Regions from separate parts of the Ruminococcus sp. MCC718 genome, predicted to be linked through region 1. Evidence: predicted binding sites of a transcription regulator. Region 1 holds the regulator's gene; the other holds the start of a gene.

The links. The regulator Rex, encoded in region 1, represses fermentation and respiration genes when NADH is low (regulators of the CRP and FNR family bind a similar motif). The targets are predictions, from matches to a motif close to ATTGTTAANNNNTTAACAAT.
Region 2: a site for Rex is predicted at 3,031-3,050, ahead of fucO (lactaldehyde reductase). Genes of this name have one in related genera too.

What each region holds. Positions count from the first base shown of each region.
Region 1 is NZ_WQNP01000171.1:7,480-15,000, reverse strand. It holds gene GPK60_RS13775 (NAD(P)H-hydrate dehydratase) at 1-808, opposite strand, end outside; gene GPK60_RS13770 (redox-sensing transcriptional repressor Rex) at 880-1,521, opposite strand; gene GPK60_RS13765 (aspartate kinase) at 1,624-2,943, opposite strand; gene GPK60_RS13760 (ABC-F family ATP-binding cassette domain-containing protein) at 3,145-5,070, shown strand; gene GPK60_RS13755 (NADP-dependent isocitrate dehydrogenase) at 5,163-6,371, opposite strand; gene GPK60_RS13750 (GntR family transcriptional regulator) at 6,405-7,085, opposite strand; gene GPK60_RS13745 (hMGL-like protein) at 7,099-7,521, opposite strand, start outside.
Region 2 is NZ_WQNP01000041.1:16,001-23,521, reverse strand. It holds gene GPK60_RS05225 (Ig-like domain-containing protein) at 1-2,319, shown strand, start outside; gene GPK60_RS05220 (TetR-like C-terminal domain-containing protein) at 2,357-2,917, shown strand; gene fucO (lactaldehyde reductase) at 3,139-4,284, shown strand; gene GPK60_RS05210 (Na/Pi cotransporter family protein) at 4,701-6,386, shown strand; gene GPK60_RS05205 (hypothetical protein) at 7,513-7,521, opposite strand, start outside.

The DNA of each region.
Region 1 (7,521 bases):
CATAACCGGCTCCGCTTCGATACGCTGCACGTGCACTTAAGATTGCAGCACCGCACATGTCCCGGCTCCCGGCGATCAGAAGAACTTTGCCGCAGGAACCTTTGTTTTCTGTGGCAAGTCGCTCTGGCAGCCGCTTTAAATCCATACTGTCATAGCAGACGTAAGATTTCCGGCATTTCGGAAGGCTTTCTTTTGTAATACCGATCTGACGTACACGTACCTCTTTGGTACAGGCACGCCCTTTTCCGATATAATGCCCCGGTTGCTCAAAAGCAAATGTCACTGTCAGGTCAGCCTTTACGGCAATCCCCCGTATCACACCCGTGTTTCCGTCAATGCCGGAAGGAATATCGACAGACAGTACAAAAGCAGGACTTTTATTGATCCGCCCGATTGCGTCCCGGTAGCTGCCTTCGATGTCACGCGAAAGACCGATTCCAAACAGTGCATCTACTATAACAGTATATTCATTTATTTCCGGGTTACTACAAAAAGTTATCCCATATTTCTCACAGATTTCTTTCTGATGGCGTGTCTGATCCGTGCAGGACTGCTCTTTTCCGACAAACCAGATGGAAACCGGTACCTGATCCAGAAACAAAAGTCTGGCGATGGCAAATCCGTCTCCGCCGTTATTGCCCGAACCACAGATGACCAGAACGCGGTCAAGTGCAGCACCGCTTCGGTACAGTTCATCGACACACGCAAGTGCCGCACGCTCCATCAGTACACAGGATGGAACGCCGAACCCTTCTATGGTATTCTGGTCACATGTTTTCATGTCTTCTTTTGATAACAAGATCCTCATATGCGATATACCTCCTGTCTGCCCGTCCAAATGGAATATACAGTTTTCTTTTTTTTTTCTCTGCGTTCTTTTTATTTATGTTCTCTGCTGTAGCGGCTGATATTGTAAGACAGCTGCATCAGGCTTTCCGAAAGATGTACGTTTTCGATGATCACATCTTCCGGCAGATGAAGATCCGTATGGGCAAAATTCCAGATTGCACGGATGCCGTGATCCACCAGAAAGTCTGCCATTTCCTTTGCATACTGTTTCGGAAGTGTCAGGGCTGCGATCTGAATGTCATGCTCCTGCAAAAAAGCAGGAAGCTCGTCTGTCATACGGATCACAATTCCTCTGACTGCAACGCCTTTCAGCTTTGGATTTACATCGAACAGCCCTTTGACCAGAAAACCGTTTTTTTCAAATTTTACATAATTTGCAAGAGCCTGTCCGAGATTTCCGGCACCGATGATGATCATATTGTAATCCTGATCCAGACCCAGGATCTTCCCGATCTCCGTATGTAAATGTTTTACATTATAACCATATCCCTGCTGGCCGAATCCACCGAAATTATTGAGATCCTGCCGGATCTGGGATGCTGTTACCTGCATGCGTTCGCTCAGCTCGCCGGATGAGATCCGCTCCGTACCGGATTCCAGCAGCTCACCGAGATAACGGTAATACCGTGGCAGTCTTTTGATGACCGCTCTTGAAATTTCTTTCTCTTCCACTTGCATACCTCCCTGTCAAATGCTGTTGTATAGTAACGTAAAAGACGGGCACACAAGATCCCTGCCATGTCCGCCGCAGGTTTTGTGTACCCTCTTTGATTTTTAGAGCTGTACGGTTACAAAAATATCATAGATTGATTTGATCGCACGCTCGAAATCCTGATTGCTCACACCGATGATGATGTTCATCTCACTGGAACCCTGATCGATCATCTTGACATTGATACTTGCATGTGCCAGTGCGGAAAAAATACGTCCCGCTGTTCCACGCTGAGATTTCATGCCACGACCTACGACTGCGATCAGTGCCAGGTCAGATTCCAGATTGACAGAATCCGGATTGACAGCACGGTGGATACCGGCCAGTACCTTCTGCTCGGTCTCTTCGAATTCGGACTGATGTACGAATACCGTCATGGTATCGATTCCGGAAGGCATATGCTCGATGGAGATACCATTGTCTTCGAATACGGTCAGGACTTTGCGGCAGAATCCGATTTCGGAGTTCATCATATCTTTTTCGATGTTGATGGCTGCAAATCCTTTCTTTCCGGCAATACCGGTGATCGTATAACGCGGTTTTCTGCAGGTACTTTCAACGATCAGCGTACCAGGATCCTGAGGACGGTTGGTATTGCGGATGTTGATCGGGATACCTTCCTGTCTTACCGGGAAGATGGCTTCTTCATGAAGCACGGTAGCACCCATGTATGCCAGCTCGCGAAGCTCTACATAAGTGATAGTATCGATCACTTTCGGATTTTTGATGATACGTGGATCTGTGATCAGGAAACCGGATACATCGGTCCAGTTCTCATACAGATCAGCATGGACTGCTTTTGCGATCAGAGAACCTGTGATATCGGATCCGCCTCTGGAGAAGGTTGTTACCTTTCCTTCTGCGGTTGCACCATAAAATCCAGGAATGACTGCATTGTCACATTCTGCCAGGCGTGCAGAAAGCTTTTCATTGGTTGTTTCTGCATCAAATGTGCCGTCTTCATGGAAAACGATCACTTCAGCTGCATCGATAAATTCATATCCCAGGTAATTTGCCATGATGATACCGTTTAAGTATTCTCCTCTGGAAGCAGCATAATTGGAACCTGCCAGTTTTTTAAAGTTTTCGGAGATCACTTCAAACTGATCATCCAAAGACAGGGAAAGTCCGAGACCGTTTATGATCTCCATGTATCTTTCACGGATCGCAGCAATTGAAGCTGTGATGTCTTCTTTTTTCTCTGCTTTTGCGTAGCATGCATAAAGCATATCCGTTACCTTGATATCTCCATCAAACCGTTTGCCCGGAGCAGACGGAACAACATATTTTCTTCCTTTATCAGCACGGATGATATCTCCTACTTTTTTAAACTGTTCTGCACTTGCAAGAGAACTTCCACCAAATTTTACTACTTTTCTCATGCTTTTTATTCCTCCTAAATTCCGCATCTGTCTGTCACGCAAATATACGCTGTCTTTAATCATACCGCAAAATATGCGGTTCGTCCAGAGCATTTTTTGAAATTTGCTGGTGCAAAAAGCAGAAATATGCTATGATAATACGAGTCAGGGTCTTCGCAGACACAAATTATTTTTGTAAAATATATACACTTGGAGGAATTTATGATTTTAGCCTGTCAGAATATTAATAAGGCATTTGGCACAAATGTGATCTTGAAAGATGCCTCATTTCATATAGAAGAAAAAGAAAAAGCAGCCATTGTCGGCATCAACGGTGCCGGAAAATCTACACTGCTCAAGATCATCATGAAGCAGATCCCGGCAGATTCCGGAGAAGTGATCCTAGCAAAAGACCGCACGATCGGTTATCTTGCCCAGCACGAAGCGGTATCTTCCGGAAACACGATCTACGAAGAGCTTCTGGAGGTAAAGCAGGATATTTTTGAGCTGGAGCGTCATATCCGCACGCTGGAACTTCAGATGAAATCCCAGAGCGGCGGGGAGCTGGAACAGACGCTGGAGCTTTATAATCGTCTGAACACGGAATTTGAACAGAAAAACGGCTATGCCTGCAAAAGTGAGATTGTCGGTGTGTTAAAAGGGCTTGGATTTATGGAAGATGAATTTTCCAAGCAGGTCGATACCCTCTCCGGCGGACAGAAAACAAGGGTTGCCCTTGGCAAGCTTCTGCTCGCAAAGCCGGATCTGATCCTGCTTGACGAGCCGACCAACCACCTCGATATGCAGTCAATCGCATGGCTGGAAAATTTTCTGATCAATTACAGCGGTGCCGTGATCATCGTAGCCCATGACCGTTATTTCTTAAACCGTGTCGTAAGCAAGGTTATTGAAATCGACCATGCGAAGGCGACCACGTTTCTTGGCAATTATTCTGCTTATTCTGAGAAAAAAGCCCAGCTGCGTGATTCCCAGTTAAAAGTATGGATGAACCAGCAGCGTGAGATCAAACATCAGCAGGAAGTCATAGACAAACTGAAGTCCTTTAACCGTGAAAAATCAATCAAACGTGCGGAAAGTCGTGAGAAAATGCTAGAGAAAATGGAAGTCCTGGATCGCCCGGATACGGAAGTGCAGGAATTAAAGCTTTCTCTGGAACCGAGATTTCCAAGTGGAAATGATGTGCTGCGTGTCGAAGGTCTTGCGAAATCATTTGGAGACCACACGCTCTTTACGGATCTGGATTTTGAGATCAAACGAGGCGAACGTGTGGCACTGATCGGCAATAATGGAACCGGAAAGACTACGATCTTAAAGATCATCAATGAGCTTTTGGCTGCAGATGCCGGAAGTTTTACGCTTGGAAGCAAGGTGTGTATCGGTTATTATGATCAGGAACATCATGTCCTTCATATGGAAAAGACGCTGTTTGAAGAGATTTCCGATGATTATCCGACACTGACTAACACGGAAATCCGTAATGTGCTGGCAGCCTTTTTATTTACCGGAGATGATGTTTTCAAACGGATCTCTGATCTGAGCGGTGGCGAGCGGGGCCGCGTTTCTCTTGCCAAACTGATGTTGTCGGAAGCCAACTTCCTGATACTGGACGAGCCGACCAACCACCTTGATATTTTATCAAAAGAGATCCTGGAGCAGGCACTGAACCGCTATACCGGAACAGTTTTCTATGTATCGCATGACCGATACTTTATCAACCAGACGGCAACCAGGATCCTGGAGCTGACCGGAAATACGCTGGTCAATTATATCGGAAATTATGATTATTATCTGGAAAAGAAAGATGAGCTCACCAAAATCTATGTGCCGTCTGCCACAGAAGAAGAAACTGCTTCTCTTCCATCTTCTTCTGCGGAAACTGCCGGAAAACTGACCTGGCAGCAGCAGAAAGAAGAGCAGGCACGCATCCGCAAACGTCAGAATGAACTGAAGAAAACGGAAGACCGCATCCATGTGCTGGAAGTCCGTGATAAAGAGATCGATGAGCTGATGATGCAGGAAGAAGTGTTTACAAACGTGGCAAAATGTGTGGAATTAAATAAAGAAAAAACAGCGATCAATGAAGAACTGGAACAGCTCTACGAACGCTGGGAAGAACTGGCAGAATAAAACAAAAAGCATCGGAGAATGAAAGGTACTTTCTTCCCCGGTGCTTTTTTATAGAAATATAAAAATGCGTTATGTACTTTTTACACGTTCTTTTACAGATTCTTATCCAGCTCTTCACGTACTGCCTTGATAAATCCTTCGCTGTTCAGAACGGTAGGATTTTCAATGCTGGTGATCAGTGCCAGGTCTTTTGTCATCTTTCCGCTTTCAATCGTGGTAAGGGTTGCTTTTTCCAGTTTGTCTGCAAATACGCCAAGCTGCGGAATCTTATCCAGCTCACCGCGTTTGCGGAGTGCCCCGGTCCATGCAAAGATCGTTGCCACGGAGTTCGTGGATGTTTCTTCGCCTTTCAGGTATTTATAATAGTGACGCTGAACCGTTCCGTGAGCTGCTTCGTACTCGAAATTGCCGTCCGGTGATACCAGTACGGAAGTCATCATCGCCAGTGAACCAAAGGCAGAAGAAACCATGTCGCTCATAACATCACCGTCATAGTTTTTGCATGCCCAGATAAATCCGCCTTCTGCTTTCATGACACGGGCAACTGCGTCATCGATCAGAGTATAGAAATAAGTAATACCTGCCTCTGCAAAACGTTCTTTATACTCTTTTTCGTAGGTTTCCTGGAAAATATCCTTGAAGGTGTGATCGTATTTTTTGGAAATCGTATCTTTGGTAGCAAACCAGAGATCCTGTTTGGTATCCAGTGCATAGTTGAAGCAGCTCTTTGCAAAACTGCGGATGGATTTCTCTGTATTGTGCATGCCCTGCAGAACACCAGGACCGTCAAATTCATGGATCAGTTCTCTTGTCTCGGTACCATCCTCTGCGGTAAAGACCAGTTCTGCTTTTCCGGCACAAGGTACTTTGATCTCAGAAGCTTTGTAAACGTCACCATAAGCATGTCTTGCCAGTGTGATTGGCTTTTTCCAGTTGCGTACGCATGGTTCGATGCCCTTTACAACGATCGGTGTACGGAAAACCGTTCCGTCCATGATCGCACGGATCGTACCGTTCGGACTCTTCCACATTTCTTTCAGATTGTATTCCGTCATGCGGGCTGCGTTTGGAGTGATCGTTGCACATTTTACAGCCACGCCGTATTTTTTGTTTGCCAGTGCACTGTCAATGGTAACCTGGTCGTTCGTCTCATTTCTGTGCTCCAGTCCCAAATCATAGTATTCGGTTTTCAGGTCGATATACGGGAGCAGAAGCTCATCCTTGATCATTTTCCAGAGGATACGGGTCATCTCGTCTCCGTCCATTTCAACCAGTGGTGTTGTCATTTTGATTTTGTCCATGATGTCCTCCTTTGACTTATCAGAAAGCTGATTTTATTCCTCATCGGAAGAAACGTCGCCTCCGGGCTGTTCTTCCAGAAGTTTTTCGATTTTGGTATAATGATGGTTTTTGATTGAATTTAATATATGTCTGGTTGCCAGGCGGTCTGCTTCATCGGCATTGTGGGCTTTGATGGCTTCCATAACAGCCATATGTTCTTTTGTGGACTGTTCTGCCCTTGCTTCTTTTTTCAGGGCGTTTTTGCGCACCTGCTGTACATACTGATGGAAGATCTTCAGTTCATGTTCCAGAATCTTACTTTTGCATGCTTCGTAGAGCAGACTGTGAAAACGGCTGTCCAGTTTAAAGAGCTGATCGTAATGTCCCTGCTCTTCATGAAATGCAGTCAGCATCATGGTCTCTTCCATTTCTTCCAGTGTGGATTCATCGATCCGCTCTGCCGCCATCCTGGCACAAAGCCCCTCCAGCCTTGCACGGATCAGGTAAATATCCTGTACATCCTGTTCGGAGATTCCGTTGACGAAAGCACCGCGATTGGGGATGATCGTTACCAGACCTTCCAGTTCCAGCTGACGAAGTGCCTCTCTGACCGGTGTTCTGGAAACACCGATCTCTTTTCCGACTGCAGTTTCCCGCAGTTCATCGCCATGTTTATAATGACCGTTTAAAATGTTTTCACGAAGTTTTTGATAAACCAATTCATAACTGCTCAAAATACGCTACCTCTTATACTAACGCAATGGAAAGCTTTTTGCAACTTTCATCGATTACTTTTACCAGTTCGTTATCGGTGATCACGGTGACACGGCCCTCTTCGTACTGTTTGTCCACCCATTCTTTTACCATAGACACAAGAGGCATATCCTTTGTCAGTTTTTTCTCATCCGGCAGGCGGTAATAACTGTTGATCCAGTGTGCAATTCCGGCAAGCCCGGATGTATTGGATACAGCCACCATGGCCGGGCGGTTCAGGAATTTCTGAGTATTAAAAATGTTGTAAATCTCTTCGTTTTTCAGAAGTCCGTCCGCATGGATGCCGGCTCTTGTTACATTAAAGTTGCTTCCGACAAACGGTGTACGGGATGGAATATGATAACCGATCTCTTTTTCATAATAATCTGCCATCTCTGTGATGACGGTGGTGTCCAT
Region 2 (7,521 bases), on a different contig from region 1:
GGCAGACTGATCACAGTAGGAGGAAAAACGGTAAACAGTGGCATGAAGATCGCAGAGGTAGAAAAGCTGTTTGGGAAACCAAAGCTTACAACGCCATCTTACTGGGGCGGATATGCTTATACGTTTTACGGGGATAAGTACAGTGACTATCTGTATCTGGAGACAGATGCGGATGGTGTGATCGTCTGCTATGGAAGCGTCAGCCCGGGATTTGAGACGAATGTGTATAATTATGGAGATAAGGTAGACCATTATGTACGCCTGGGTTATGAAGCCACAGATTATGATGATAATTTATATGGTGTGATTTATTATACAAAGTATCATTCGGATGCCTACGAAAGATTTGGGGCAAATCTGACGGAAAATAACCGAAATCTCAATAAACATGCGGCAGAGATGTGGAATGCAGTATCTTATTTGCATGGATATGACACGCCGACCTGTTTTGACGAACAATTGTTTAATGTCGGGGCACAGCTTGCAGATAATTACAGCACGGTATATGATTATTGTAATGATACTGGGCAGAGTGCCTGCTATCAGCTGATGGGAAGCAGCCTGATCAGTTTTCCGGAATATCGCTATCCAAATCCGCTGGAATTTGCAGAAAAAGGGAAAAATTATACCTGTAAAAATGGAAATACGATAGGACTCATGTATTATCCAAAAGGAAGCGACAAGAGCCAGTACTGGGTAATCAATGGATTTGTCAATAAGGAATTGCTGGCAGAATGGAATCCTGTAGCGTACACGGCACAGGAAAAGCAGCAGCTGAAACAGGCGAGAGATTATTATGCAAAATCAGTAGAAGAATTTAATGCAGAAAAATCTTATTATGAAGTAGAACCGTCCTATGATTCTCTGGATACAATAGAAGGAGGAAAATTAAGCGAAGGAATTGCAAAAGGGGCAGTGGATTTTCTGAATGCGATCCGTGCAGGCGGTGGACTGAATCCATTGGAGTATTCAGAAGAGTTATCCGCAGATGCACAGTGCAAATCAACCTATACGGTGTATCTGTCCAAAAACAAGATCAGCAATCCAAATCCGCATTTTCCGCCTCAACTGGACGGATTAAGCGATGAATACTATGCAAAGTGCCAGAGCGGTTCCGGAGAAAATCTGTTTATGTGCGGCATTCTCAGCACAAACATCATTGGAAGTATCAGCAATGCCCTGGACGACAGTTATGGAACCGGGCAATATTATAGCAGAGGACATCGCTATAATCTGCTGAATCCGTCATGGGAATACATCGGTGTAGGAAATACATTGCAGCAGGGATGCCACAAAATGACAGGAACACAGGATTATGATGCAGAAGTTGTGGCATGGCCGGCAAAAGGAGTTACCATTTCAGAGAGTGGTTTTGCACCGTCCGGAATGTGGACATGCCAGTTTTACAATGGACTGAAACCGACGTCAGATACGACAGTGACGGTCAGATGTCTGAACAGTGGAGCAGTCTGGAAAATTGATCCGGCGAATCTTCTGGATTCTCAGGCATATCAGGTCAATGGTACGCTGATCTCATATGCGGACAATTCCATTGCTTTTAAAGTGGGCGGCGTCTATGAGATCACTTATGAGCATCTGAATGACCGGGATGGAAAAGATGCCTCCTATACTTACAGAACGGTATATGAAAAAGCATATCTTTCTTCAGATGGAAAGGAAGAACCGCAGCAGATTTTATTTGATAAGGACAGTATGGAGCTGACGCCGGGAAGCACGGAAAAACTGACAGCGATCATACATCCGGAAGATGCCAGAAATAAGAGAATTTATTTTACAAGCACAAATCCGGCAGTCGCAACCGTCAATGAATGTGGAGAAATTACAGCACATACTATAGGAACTGCTGTGATCACAGCGGTAAGCGAGGCGGGAAATATCACAGCAAACTGCAAAGTTACAGTGGTGCAGAAAAAGGCGGAAACGGCAACCGGAAAGGATGATGAAAAGACGCCTGACAGAAAGCCGGATACACAAAGCAGTATAAAAGTCGGAAAAGCGAAGATCAAAAGTGCGAAAAAGAAAAAGACGTCCCCGACAGTGACCATAACGCTTGCCAGAAAAGTGGCAAAAGCTTCCGGATATCAGATCAAAGTCTATCCGACTTCAGGAAAAGCAAAGAAAAACAAAGGTGCAATAACAACAAAGTACATAACGAAAAATACGAAAAAACTCGTCGTAAAGAATAAGAAATTAAAAAACAAAAAAGGATGCTATGTGAGGATACGGGCTTATCAGAAGATAAACGGAACGAAAAAATTCGGTGCATGGTCTGCAGTCAGAAAAGTAAAAAACAGATAAAGCCGCCACCTCAGTATTCGAAGACGAGGGAATGGAGATGGAGAAAAACGAAAAAACCAAGTATAAATTAGCAGAAGCCATGAAGGAATGTATGAAGACTTCCAAAGTGGATGCGATCACAGTAAAGCAGCTGGCAGAAAAATGTGGTCTGACCAGACAGACCTTTTATCGCAATTTTCTGGATAAATTTGACCTTATCAACTGGTATTTTGGAAAAATCCTGGATCAGTCGTTTGAGCATATGGGAAGAGAAACAAGTGTTTACGATGCACTTGTGCGGAAATTTACCTACATTGAGCAGGAGAAACAGTTTTTTGCTGCAGCGTTCTGCTATGATGAACAGAATTCTCTGAGGGAACATGATTTTGAACTGATTCTGGCATTTTATGAAAATCTGATCCAGGAAAAAATCGGATGTAAAATGAAAGAAGAGATGCATGATCTGCTGGAAATGTATTGCAGAAGTTCTGTCTATATGACCGTAAAATGGGTGCTTGGGAAAAAGATGGCCGCACCAGAAGGACTGGCAGAACTGATGGTAGAAGCGATGCCGGTAAAACTAAAAGAACTGTTTGAGAAACTGGATATGGTCAGGTAAACAATAGATTGTCTCGGATTCTGACAGGCAGCTATCTGCCTGTGATTTCGTTGCAAAGTATTTTTGATAAATGTTACATTTAGTCTGTTTTGTCACTTTTCTTTTTGTGCAAAAGTGTTAAGATAATAACAAAGTGAAACGGAATGATGATGCACAGCTACATAGATACAGCAAAATCATTGCCGGAAACGTTAAAATTTTACAGAAGGGATGTAATAACTATGGCAAACAGAATCAACTTAAACGGAACCTCTTTTCATGGTGCAGGTGCGATTGCAGAGATCGTAAACGAAGCACAGGCACACGGTTTTCAGAAAGCATTTGTATGCTCTGATCCGGATCTGGTTAAATTCAACGTTACTTCAAAAGTAACAGATCGGCTGGAAAAAGCCGGACTTGCATACCAGCTCTATTCTGATATCAAGCCGAACCCGACCATCGACAATGTAAAACATGGTGTTCAGGCATTTAAAGATTCCAAAGCAGATTATATCATCGCCATCGGCGGCGGTTCTTCCATGGATACTGCAAAAGCAATCGGTATCATCATTGCCAATCCGGAATTTGAAGATGTCAGAAGTCTGGAAGGAACTGCACCGACCAAAAACCCATGTGTACCGATCATTGCGGTACCAACCACAGCCGGAACAGCAGCAGAAGTTACGATCAACTATGTTATCACCGATGTAGAGCGTAAACGTAAGTTTGTCTGCGTAGACCCGCACGATATGCCGATCATCGCAGTGATCGATCCGGAAATGATGTCCTCCATGCCGAAAGGACTGACTGCTTCGACCGGTATGGATGCCCTGACACATGCAATCGAAGGATATACTACAAAAGCTGCATGGGAAATGACCGATATGTTCCATCTGGAAGCGATCAAACTGATCTCCGCTTCTTTAAGAGATGCAGTAGAAAACAAAAAAGAAGGCCGCGAAGGCATGGCACTTGGCCAGTACATCGCCGGCATGGGATTCTCAAACGTAGGACTTGGAATCGCACACTCCATGGCACATACCTTAGGTGCTGTTTATGATACACCGCACGGTGTTGCATGTGCAATGATGCTGCCGATCGTTATGGAATACAATCAGGACTGCACAGGCGGGAAATACCGTGAGATCGCACGTGCGATGGGAGTCAAAGGTGTTGATGATATGTCCGTAGAAGAATACAGAAAAGCAGCAATCGATGCCGTAAGAAAACTTTCTGTTGATGTCGGAATCCCGACAAAACTGGAAGCAATCAAAGAAGAAGACCTTGATTTCCTGGCAGAATCTGCTCATGCAGATGCCTGTGCACCGGGCAATCCCAAAGATGCAAGCGTAGAAGACCTGAAAGATCTGTTCCGCAAAATTATGTAAAAACAGATATTGCTGCAAAGTAGGTGAATGTCAGCAAAGCTGACCAGAATTGCCTGCCAAATCTCACGTGTGTTCGACTTGAAATAAGATATATATACCTTAAAGATCACATACTGAAATGTATAAAAACATTTTGGCATGTGATCTTTTTGATGCATACAGAAGCATACCATTGCCTGTTTTACATAAACTTGATAAGAAAAATTTTGAAGAACAGTGGCTTTGTCCTTACGAGACTTTACACAGATTTTACATTACACTGTCGTGGACTTTACATTGCATCGTTATACTGTAGATGCTTTGGTGATGCAGGGGGTGCGGGGCGAAAGTTCCAAGCCTCTGAAAAAATGTGTTGCATCCAGAATAAAGAACGAATCTGAAATGAAAAACGTATGTAAAGCGAAGAAGGAGAAATCATGAACAGTACATTAGAGGTAATATTTGGATTGCTCGGTGGTCTGGCAGTGTTCATTTTCGGAATGAATATGATGAGCGACTGCCTTCAGAAGGCAGCAGGCGAAAAAATGAAACGGATTCTGGCATTGCTTACCAAGAATCCAATCCTTGGCGTTCTGGCAGGAGCACTGACAACCGCCGTTCTGCAGAGCAGCAGTGCGACAACCGTTATGGCGATCGGTTTTGTAAGTGCAGGACTGATGAATCTGCCGCAGGCAATCTCCATCATCCTCGGAGCCAACATCGGAACGACGATGACGGCACAGATCATTGCCTTTAAGTTAAGTGATTATATTTATGCAATTATTTTTATCGGATTTATCATTAGTTTTGTAGTAAAATCCGAACGTGCAAAAAACATCGGACAAACCATTTTTGCATTTGGCCTTCTGTTCCTTGGAATCGAGACGATGGGAAGCGTCATGAAACCGTTGGCATCCAGCCCGATATTTACAGACATGATCGAACAGGTTTCTCATATTCCGGTTCTTGGTGTAGCCGTAGGAACCCTGATGACACTTGTCGTACAGAGCAGCAGTGCCACGATCGCAGTATTACAGAACTTTGCAGAACAGCCTGGACCGGACGGCGTCAGCAGTATCCTGGGTCTTGTCGGAGCAATCCCGATTCTGCTTGGTGATAACATCGGAACCACGATTACAGCTCTGCTTGCAAGTATCGGACAGACCAAAGATGCAAAACGAACCGCACTTGCACACTGCATTTTCAACATTTCCGGATGTTTTCTGTTTATCTGGTTTGTAAAACCATACGCAGCCCTGATCCAGTACATCTCTCCCAAAGGACCGGAGATTGCAGTTATTTCCAGACAGATTGCAAATGCACATACCCTGTTTAATATTACCATGACGGTCATCTGGGTACCGCTGATCTGGCTGATGGTCAAGATCGTTATGAAAATCATTCCGGACGGACAGAAAAAAGTCTACAGCAACGCAGAACCGCAGTTTCTGGATTCCAAACTGGTTTCACAGCCGACCGCAGCACTTCAGCTGGTCGTAAAAGAAGTGGCAAGATGTATCGAGCTGGTTAGCGATAACTTAAAAGAATTGATTGCAGTATCCACAGAAAGTGACAGCGAGAAAATAAAAGCAGTGATCCAGAACTCCGAAGATACCAGAAAACTTTACGAACGAATCACCGAATACCTCTCCGAATTGTTTGCATCCGGCGGACTGACCGAGGAGCAGGCAAACCAGACAGCAGGTATCATGTATATTTTAAGTGATGTGGATCGTATGAGTGCCCTTTGCAGAGAAGTCTGTCTCTCCCTGAAAGATAAAGAGGAGAAAAAATATAAATATTCCAAAGATGCCATGCGTGATATGCGGCACAGCCTGCAGCTGATCCAGGAAATGTTTACGAAAGCCGTTCAGATGATGGCGACCGGAAATACGGAGGCTGCAAAAGATATTCTGCAACAGAAAGAAAAGATCCTCGATCTTGGTATCAAGATGCGAAAATCCCATGTAGAACGTGTCGGTGAAGGAAAATGCAAAGCAAAACTTACCGAGCCATACAACCGCATTATCCACCATATTGACCGAATGGGCAACTGCTGTATCAATATCGTAGATGCCGTGCAGGGCAAAACAGGTCAGACCTATCTGGAGACCGTAGCATAAAGGAAAGAAAAACAGGAGAAAAAAGTTAAGAGAAATAAAAAAATATTTTGTGAATAAAAAATAATAAAAAGAAATATACTTGAAAGGCCAGAAGGCATATGCTATAATAGCGATGAAAGAAAGATGAAAAATCCATGGTGAATGATACCCCAATGGAACCTGCCAAGGTATCTTCTGTATAGATACTAGGCAACAAAAAACCCCCGGTGTGCCAGCACCGGGGGTTTTTATGCCTTTTGGAATGGATGGCTTAAATCCAAGGCTGACTACCGACTATTTCTTTCTGTCCAGCCATTTGCAAATATAATAAGCGATAATACTTGCCATAACAGAAAGAAGGAAAGACGAATATAAATCCATAATGATGCACCCCCTTCCTCTACCTGTCTTGGAATGGTAGCATATTTATTATATCATAAAAGATACATAATGCAAAAAAAAGATACAAATAAATTATAAATGTTATAAAATGATTAAAGATTGATTTGATTATTTCAATGAAAGGAAAAAAGGTATCTGTTTTAGAAAAAAATGTCAAATAATAATTTGATGATGTTTATAGAAAGAATGTTATACTTAAAAAGGAGCATTTCCAAGTGAAAACGCTCTGATGAGATTGCTGAGCCTTCCGTGTTTCGGAACTGCACAGGAAATGGAATGAACGTCCGATGAATAACTGGGGGGATGGCTAGGAGTCAACTTTCCATGGATGAAAAAGCTAGGTAAGGGTCAAAAAATATGAAAACGGAGGGGTGATGGAAGAATTATATAAGAAATGGGAAAATCATCACTGTTTACAGGCACTGGATGCGTCAGATCAGGAAGAAGAAGCCGAAAGAATTAGACGATTTATAAGTGTCTGATCTGTGCTTATCAGGAATCCAGAGCTTTAAATGATGAAATGGAGATGCTTGTCAAGGACACTTTGACGAGTTAATTTGTAAAAATATAAAACTCTAACAACGGGGAGGTTCCACTCCCCATAAAATTTTTTCTTAAAACTTATACAAAAAACTTGACAAACCCGAAATGAAGATCTTAACAAGAATGCTTTGATAAGTTGACTTATAATAAAAATGTTCGGTTACCATAGTGAGGAAAATTACCTCTTCGTTAAAATTATATTCTAACCCCA